Regions from separate parts of the Blautia sp. AM47-4 genome, predicted to be linked through region 2. Evidence: riboswitches for the same ligand, from Rfam matches in the RefSeq annotation. Region 2 holds a riboswitch; the other holds the start of a gene.

Evidence for each region. Region 2 has a riboswitch for lysine ahead of DW965_RS09695 (alanine/glycine:cation symporter family protein). Riboswitches for the same ligand answer to the same signal wherever they lie in the genome.
Region 1: another riboswitch for lysine. It lies ahead of dapA (4-hydroxy-tetrahydrodipicolinate synthase); the one in region 2 lies ahead of DW965_RS09695 (alanine/glycine:cation symporter family protein).

The regions. Positions count from the first base shown of each region.
Region 1 is NZ_QUHY01000001.1:103,244-107,458, forward strand. Features, by position in the region: gene typA (translational GTPase TypA) at 1-403, opposite strand, end outside; gene DW965_RS00430 (single-stranded DNA-binding protein) at 809-1,438, shown strand; lysine riboswitch at 1,494-1,668, shown strand; gene dapA (4-hydroxy-tetrahydrodipicolinate synthase) at 1,820-2,710, shown strand; gene dapB (4-hydroxy-tetrahydrodipicolinate reductase) at 2,746-3,507, shown strand; gene DW965_RS00445 (metallophosphoesterase family protein) at 3,656-4,215, opposite strand, start outside.
Region 2 is NZ_QUHY01000012.1:63,455-67,669, reverse strand. Features, by position in the region: gene DW965_RS09720 (hypothetical protein) at 1-488, shown strand, start outside; gene DW965_RS09715 (class I SAM-dependent methyltransferase) at 475-1,080, shown strand; gene DW965_RS19335 (hypothetical protein) at 1,153-1,569, shown strand; gene DW965_RS09705 (peptide deformylase) at 1,611-2,021, shown strand; gene DW965_RS09700 (maltose acetyltransferase domain-containing protein) at 2,065-2,190, shown strand; lysine riboswitch at 2,295-2,469, shown strand; gene DW965_RS09695 (alanine/glycine:cation symporter family protein) at 2,655-4,133, shown strand.

The DNA.
Region 1 (4,215 bases), on a different contig from region 2:
GGTCGATCTTGTTGATGCAGACGATAACGGACAGATCCAGCTCGAGTGCTTTTTTCAGCACGAATTTGGTCTGCGGCATAGCGCCCTCGAATGCGTCTACAACCAGAATAACGCCGTCTACCATTTTCAGAACTCGCTCAACCTCGCCGCCGAAGTCCGCATGGCCTGGGGTGTCGATGATGTTGATTTTCGTTCCTTTGTAGTAAACTGCTGTATTTTTGGAAAGAATGGTGATTCCACGCTCACGCTCGATATCGTTCGAGTCCATGACACGTTCCTGAACCTCCTGATTGGCACGGAAAACGCCGCTCTGTTTCAGAAGCTCGTCTACCAGTGTAGTTTTACCATGATCGACATGGGCGATGATGGCAACGTTTCTTACATCTTCTCTCGTTGTTTTCATTTCTTCATTCCTCTTCCTATGAGTTGACCCTGCCGGGTTCAATTTTTCAAAATTTCAAGCCGGCCGGGAATGTTTATCACAGCACAAAGGCAGGTGCCTTGCCGTTTTGTCTCTGCTGGATGCCTGCCTATCTGAACTATTATAGCACAGAACAGAGAAAAAAAACAGGGAAGATGTGACATTTTTTGTATTGCAATGGTAGAAAATACGAAGCATGTGGTGCGGTTTTTACAGAAACATATACAAAAAATTGGGCAGAATGCTGATTTGAATAGAAATAAAAAAATCTGGAAAAAAGTGGTTCTGAAAAAGAAATGTGGTTCATACATTAGGATTATAGATCAGCAAAGTACCGATCAGAAATCAATATTCAGAAAGAAAAGACAAAGGAAGGGGATTTTCATTATGGCAGACAAGATGATTGAAAACAATCAGGTGGTTATCATGGGAGAGATTGTCTCCCCGTTTACATTCAGCCATCAGGTATTCGGAGAGGGCTTTTACCTCGTCGATGTGATGGTCAAGCGGTTGAGTGAATCGCAGGACATCATTCCGGTGATGGTCTCCGAGCGGCTGGTGGACGTATCACAGGATTACCAGGGTGAGTGGATCTGCATCAGCGGTCAGTTCCGGTCCTACAACCGCCACGAGGAGAAGAAGAACCGTCTGGTACTCTCCGTATTTGCGCGGGAATTAAGCTTCGTGGAGGAAGAGGACGATTCCGTCAAATCCAACCAGATTTACCTCGATGGATACATATGTAAACCGCCGGTCTACCGGAAAACACCTCTGGGAAGAGAGATCGCCGACCTTCTGATCGCGGTCAACCGTCCGTATGGAAAATCAGATTATATCCCGTGCATCTGCTGGGGACGGAATGCGCGGTATGCCTCTGCGTTTGCCGTGGGCGGCCACGTTCTCATCTGGGGACGGATCCAGAGCCGGGAATATATGAAGCGGCTGAGCGAGACGGAAATGGAAAAGCGGACTGCATATGAGGTTTCGGTGAGCAAGCTGGAATATAGTGAGAGTTAAAGCGCGATCCGCTGTTGACAAGAAAATTTAATGATGCTATAGTAAAAGCAGAACTGAAGTGGATAGAGGTCGCATTACTTCAAGAGTACCTTTTCGGATGCCTCAGCAGCAAAAGAAGAAGAGGAAAAGGGAAGAATGCCGAAGGACATCCGGCGCTGAACCGGTATGCTCCTGGGCGCAGGTTGAAAAAATCTGCGACTGTCATCGAGAGATGGAGAGCTATCTGATCATAGATACTGCGTATGTGTGAATTTGGAGGCGATCTTATCTGGGATGAGGCGCCTCTTTTTTAAACGGAAAGTGAAATTTTCCGTGGGAGATAAGCTCCGGCGACTGATTTCTTATGGTTTTATCTGACACAACATACAGGAGGAAAAGAGAATGTCTATTTTTAAAGGTGCAGCTGTTGCAATTATCACACCGATGACCGAAACACAGGAAGTGAATTACGAAAAACTCGGAGAACTGATTGAGGAGCAGATCGCCGGCGGAACCGACGCCATCGTTATCTGCGGAACCACCGGTGAGGCTTCGACCCTGTCCCATGAGGAGCATCTGGATGCCATCAAATATACCGTGGAAAAAGTAAATCACAGAATCCCGGTAATTGCAGGAACCGGCTCCAACAGCACGGAGACAGCAATTTATCTGTCTCAGGAAGCAGAAAAATACGGCGTGGACGGACTTCTTCTCGTTTCTCCGTATTACAATAAAGCAACACAGAAGGGCCTGATTGCACACTTTACCGCAATCGCAGACAGCGTCAAAGTGCCGGTCATCCTTTACAACATTCAGGGCAGAACCGGCGTAAACATTGCACCGGAAACGATCGTCTATCTGTTCAACAACGTTGAGAATATCGTTGCAGTCAAAGAGGCTTCCGGAAACATTTCCCAGGTCGCAAAAATTATGCAGCTGACCGATGGAAAGATCGATCTGTACTCCGGAAACGACGATCAGGTTGTGCCGATCCTTTCCCTTGGCGGAAGCGGTGTAATCTCCGTTCTTTCCAACGTAGCACCGCGTGAGACCCACGACATGGTACAGAAATTCCTCGACGGCGATGTGGCCGGATCCAGAGAAATCCAGCTGAGAGCACTGCCGCTCATCGATGCGCTGTTCTGCGAAGTAAACCCGATTCCGGTAAAAGCAGCGCTGAACCTGATGGGCAAAGAGGTTGGACCGCTTCGCCTGCCGTTGACCGAGATGGAGCCGCAGAACCAGGAGCGCCTGGCAAAGGCTATGAAAGATTTTGGAATCAAACTGGCTTAAGTTAAGAATACACGAAGTAAAGAAGGAAAAAGACAATGGTTAAAATTATTATGCATGGCTGCAACGGCCATATGGGACAGGTCATCACCGGCCTGGTAAAAGAAGATGCAAATGCAGAAATCATAGCCGGAATCGATATGAACGACAACGGCCAGAACGATTATCCGGTATTCAAAAGCCTGGCAGAATGCGATGTTCCGGCAGACGTAGTCGTTGACTTTTCTTCCTACAAGGCAGCCGACGCACTGCTCGATGCCTGCAAGGAGAAAAAACTTCCACTCGTCCTCTGCACCACAGGCCTCACCGAGGATCAGCTCAAAAAAGTGCAGGAGACCAGCAAAGAAATCCCGGTTCTCCGCTCTGCAAATATGTCCCTTGGTGTGAATACGCTGATGAAACTGGTACAGGCAGCTGCAAAAGTGCTTGCCGAAGCAGGCTTTGATATGGAGATCGTGGAGAAACACCACAAACTGAAATGCGACGCTCCAAGCGGAACCGCCATCGCCCTGGCAGACAGCCTGAACGCGGCAATGGACAACCAGTACCACTACGTATACGACAGAAGCCAGCGCCACGAGCAGCGTGACCCGAAAGAAATCGGAATCTCTGCTGTACGCGGCGGCACCATCGTCGGCGACCACGACGTCATCTTCGCAGGCCCGGACGAGGTTGTTACCCTGTCCCACAGAGCATATTCCAAGGGAGTTTTTGGAAAAGGTGCAGTAGAGGCCGCAAAATTCCTGGCTGGAAAGCCAGCCGGTATGTATGATATGCAGGATGTGATTGCTGCGAAGTAAGGCAGAAGCAGGAAATAGAAAAGATAAAAAAGAAGGCAGGCTGTGTGCAGTTGCACAGCCTGCTTTCTTTCGAGCTGCTTTTCTGTTTTAGCCAATGAGTTTTTTCACTTATGCAGTGTAATAGGAATACGTTCCTCTGTCAAAAAATCTATTTCAGCTCCCGTTCCGCTTTTTCCCAGAGCTCTTCGTCAAGATCAGTCAGCGCCAGTGCATCCGCAAGTTCCCGCACCCGTTTTACCGTGAGATAAAAGTAATTGATACCGCAGGTCAGCGTCCGCTTTAAGGAGCGGGCAAGTACACTGCCGTGGGTTTCCAGTTCGGCACGGTCGAACTCGGCGAGATAGCCCTCGAGATCATAGGGGATCTGAAAACATTCGATCTGCCATGTGCTGTTTTCCAACGTCAGAATTGCGAAGTGCGCATGGCCGCCGACATCATCAAGCGCAAGCCCAAGGGATCCTGGATTCAGATACGTTTTTCCTGCGTATTCTTTCTGTTCCTGCTTGTGGCTGTGGCCGCCAAGCAGGATGGAGGCATCGAGATTTTCCAGATGAGAAAGCAGGAGCTCCGGATGCAGCCCGAAATTCCCTCGGATTTCACCAGGTGCGCCGTGGCAGAGCCGAAGTGCCGGGAAAAGGGATTCACGGCAGGTGTCCGGTGTAACTTCTTCCTGCGGCACAAAAACGGGAACCAGTTTCCCGGCTTCAT
Region 2 (4,215 bases):
TCTGTGTGGAGGATTTTGCGCATGCGCTGCCGATGATCTGCCGCGGAAACGGCCATGTGACGACGTTCTGGTCAGTGGGAGAGCACTGCATCTGCTGTGCGAAAGAGGCGGCCGCGCGCGGCTATTCCCGGCGGCTGGTGCTGGCGTGCCTTCTGCATGACGCGAGCGAGTGTTACATGTCGGACGTGCCGCGGCCATTAAAACAGGAAATGCCGCGGTACCGCGAGATCGAGGACCATCTGCTTTCGGTGATTTATGAGAAATATCTTGGCAGTGATCTGACGGCGGAGGAGCAGCGGATGATGAAACAGATCGACAATGATCTGCTGTGGTACGATTTGACGAATCTGCTGGAGGAGCCGCAGGAGGGGGATGCACCGAAGCTTCACATCACGCTGGACTACGCGGTGCGGCCGTTTGATGCGGTGGAACAGGAGTATCTGGAATTATTCGAACAGTATCGGGAGACGGGCGATGAGAGAGGATAAAAACGAAAACCGCTGGGACAAGCTGCTTCAGATCCACACAATGGGGCGGGACGACAGCCGGTCGGATCTGTACCGGTATCCGTATGAGCCGACCCCGTACTGCGTGCTGGAGCGGATGGCAAACACGGGGATGATCCGAAAGGGAAATACGCTGCTCGATTACGGATGCGGAAAGGGCCGCGTAGATTTCTTCTTATCGGCGCAGACCCGGTGCCAGTCCATCGGTGTGGAGTATGATGAGCGGATTTATGCGAAGGCAATGGAAAACAAAAAGGCGGCGGCCTCTGGTGCGCGGACGGAGTTTGTGCTGGAGAGCGCCGAAAATTTTCCCGTTCCTGCGGAAGTGGACCGGGTGTATTTTTTTAACCCGTTTTCGCTTGAAATCTTAAGAAAAGCGATGGCAAGACTGCTGGAATCGTACTACGAAAATCCGCGGGAGATCCAGCTGTTTTTCTATTACCCGTCGGATGCTTATATCTCGTATCTGATGACGGTGCCGGAACTGGAATTTCTCGATGAGATCGACTGTATGGATCTGTTTCCGGGCGGGGATAGCCGGGAGCGGGTTGTGATTTTTACGATTCAGGAATAAAAAGTTTTGTAACAGCAAAAACCGTGTGGAATACAAAAAAGCATGAATTATATTTGAAGAAAGGGCGTTTTTATGAAATATCAGGTAATGCGAATTGAGGAAGACCTTGATTTCGGCTGTGAGGAGCGCGGTGCCGACGAGCCTGTCATGGCAGTTGTTGTTTTGAAAGATGAAAACGGAACAGAATCGCGCATCCGCCAGGAGGATCAGATGCTGTATGACTGGAACATCGAGGAGGGCGACACCGTTATTCTGAATGAAAACGGCGAATTGCGAAAAGTACTCTCCGGTGATTGGACGCAGAATTGCAATTCGAAAAATGTAGATACGACAAAATTCGTCAACATGATGCAGGCCGTCAAAGCCGGAAAACAGATTGACTGGATCTGTCCGTTCTGCAGCGGAACAGTAGAACGATTGGAGCAGAAAGGCGGAAAAAACGTAATCGGATGCACATCGTGCGATATGTGGATTCAAATAGAAAATTAAACGATTTTGGCCTTTAAGGCCGAAAGAGAAAGGAAACACAAATGGTAAAACCAATTATGAGAGACGTTCTCTTCCTCGGACAGAAATCCGTCCCGGCGACAGAGGAAGATCTGCAGGTGGGAAGAGATCTGCAGGACACACTGGCAGCAAACCGCGAGGCATGCGTCGGCATGGCGGCAAATATGATCGGCGTGAAAAAACGCATCATCATCGTAAACGCCGGATTCCGCGACATCATCATGTTCAACCCGGTGATCGTCCGCAAAAGCGGCCCCTACGAAACAGAAGAAGGCTGCCTTTCCCTGCCAGGCGTGCGGAAAACAAAGCGGTACCAGAACATCGAAATCGAATACTACGACTGGAACTGGAAAAAACAACGCCAGAAATTCACCGGCTGGCCAGCCCAGATCTGCCAGCATGAGATGGATCATCTGGAAGGGATACTTATTTAGATCCTACAGCAGACAGGAGGACAGTATGACAGACAGAGAATGAATGGTAAAAGGAATCATTTACAACCCGAATGTGGAAGAGCTGGCCAAAGAGCAGTCCGGCTATATGGAGCGTCTGTGGAAGTTCAACCAGCTGAAGCCGTCAGAGGGAGACAAGAAAGTCAAATAAATCAGGACAAATTTCGAAAATATAAAATTTTTGTAAAATAATGTCGAAAAAACGATTGACAAGTAGCGAAAAGAAACATATGATAATACCTGTCAATATACATATTCGGCAATAGAGGCGCGAAGGCTAAGAGTAGCTGTCCTGAGACAACGGGGTCTGGGACGGGCAGGGAAAGGAGCATTCGCCGAAACGGGGCAGTTCCCGAAAAACTGTCTGCGTTGGGGTACAGTCGAACAGGCTGTGCACTCTCACCGTACTGGTGGAGGAGCTATTGCTTCATGAACGTAGATTTAATGGAGCAGTGGTGAAGACCGCTGCTCTTTTTATTGTACTGCAGTTGGAACCGTGACAAAAGGTTCCAGGGGTGGAAATCTGTTTGGTTGGAGAACGAAAGACGAAACGGGTGTTACAGGATACGTCTGAAGAAAACTGTTGCCGGAAAAGAAAAAAGGGAGGATTTTGACATGATAGCATTTCTTAACTGGCTGGACGGTGTCCTTTGGGGCGTGCCGCTGATCGCGCTGATGATTCTGACCGGTCTGTACTTTACCGTTCGTTCTGGATTTTTCCAGTTCCGTCACTTTGGCTGGATTATGAAGAGAACCGGCGGAAAACTGTTCCAGAAAGAAGACAAAGCAAGTGAAGGAAAGGGTATGCTTTCCTCGTTTGAGGCGATTTCGACCGCTATCGGCGGTACCGTAGGATTCGGTAATATCGCCGGTGTTGCAACTGCAGTTGCAGCAGGCGGCCCGGGAGCCATTATGTGGATGTGGCTTTCGTCTCTGCTTGGTATGATATTAAAACAGGTTGAGGTTACCCTCGGCTGCTACTACCGTCACACCAACGAAAAAGGTGAGTACTACGGCGGTCCGACTTACTACATGGAGTGCGGACTTGGCGAGGAGCGCCACTGGGGCAAGCTGTGGCTGATCCCGGCGCTCATCTTCGGCATCGGTATTTTCTCCACCTTCTTCGTAACCTCTTCCAACCTGACCGCATCTCAGGTCGTAGCCGGTGCGTTCGGTATTGAGAATATCAATCTTGGAAGCTTCAAAGTAGAAGGCGTTATCGTGATGGGCGTTCTGCTCTGCATTCTGACCTATGTCGTTACAAGCGGCGGTACGAAGAAAATCGCAAGTCTGTTCAGCAAGCTCGTTCCATTTATGAGCGTTCTTTATATCTTGATGGGAATTGGCATGATCATCATCAACATCAACCGCGTTCCTGGCGTATTTGCAGCCATCGTAACAAACGCATTTACCGGAACAGCAGCGATCGGCGGTTTTGCCGGCTGCGCAGTCAGCGAGATTATCCGTGTGGGTATGGCGCGTTCCGTATACTCCAATGAGGCTGGATGGGGTACTTCTCCAATGATCCATGCTTCCGCAAAAACACCGCATCCGGTAGAGCAGGGTCTGTGGGGATCTTTCGAGGTATTCTTTGATACCATGGTTATCTGTACGATCACCGCACTTTCCGTTATCTTAAGCGGAAACTGGACCGACGGAACGAACGGCGGAACACTTGCTTTAAGTGCATTTGCAAGCGGATTCGGCAAATTTGGAAGCATCCTTCTGGCAGTCATCATGGTCATTTTCACTGTAACGACTTCCGGCGGATGGTTCACCTACTATCTGGCAATTCTGGAGCATCTGTATAAAAAAGAAGGCAAGATGAAAGATATCGTCATGAAAATCTTCTACGCAGTCCGCGCTCTGCCGGGCGTACTGTGGACGATCTATCTGGTAAAGACAAACAACCAGGGCTTTATCTGGACTGTCGTTGATATCACATCTGCGATCCCGACCTTCGTCAACGTAGCAGTGATCCTGATTCTCTCGAACCAGTATTTCAAACTGCTGAAAGACTACAAAGCAAGAAACTTCGGCCAGGGCACGGTAGACAAGAACGCCTGCCTGTTCTACGAAGAGAAAACGAAATAAAAAATATTCAAAAGCGAATCCAGACACGCATGAGAATAGCGTGTCTGAATTTGTATATTGCGCAAATGGGCAGAAAAGAATA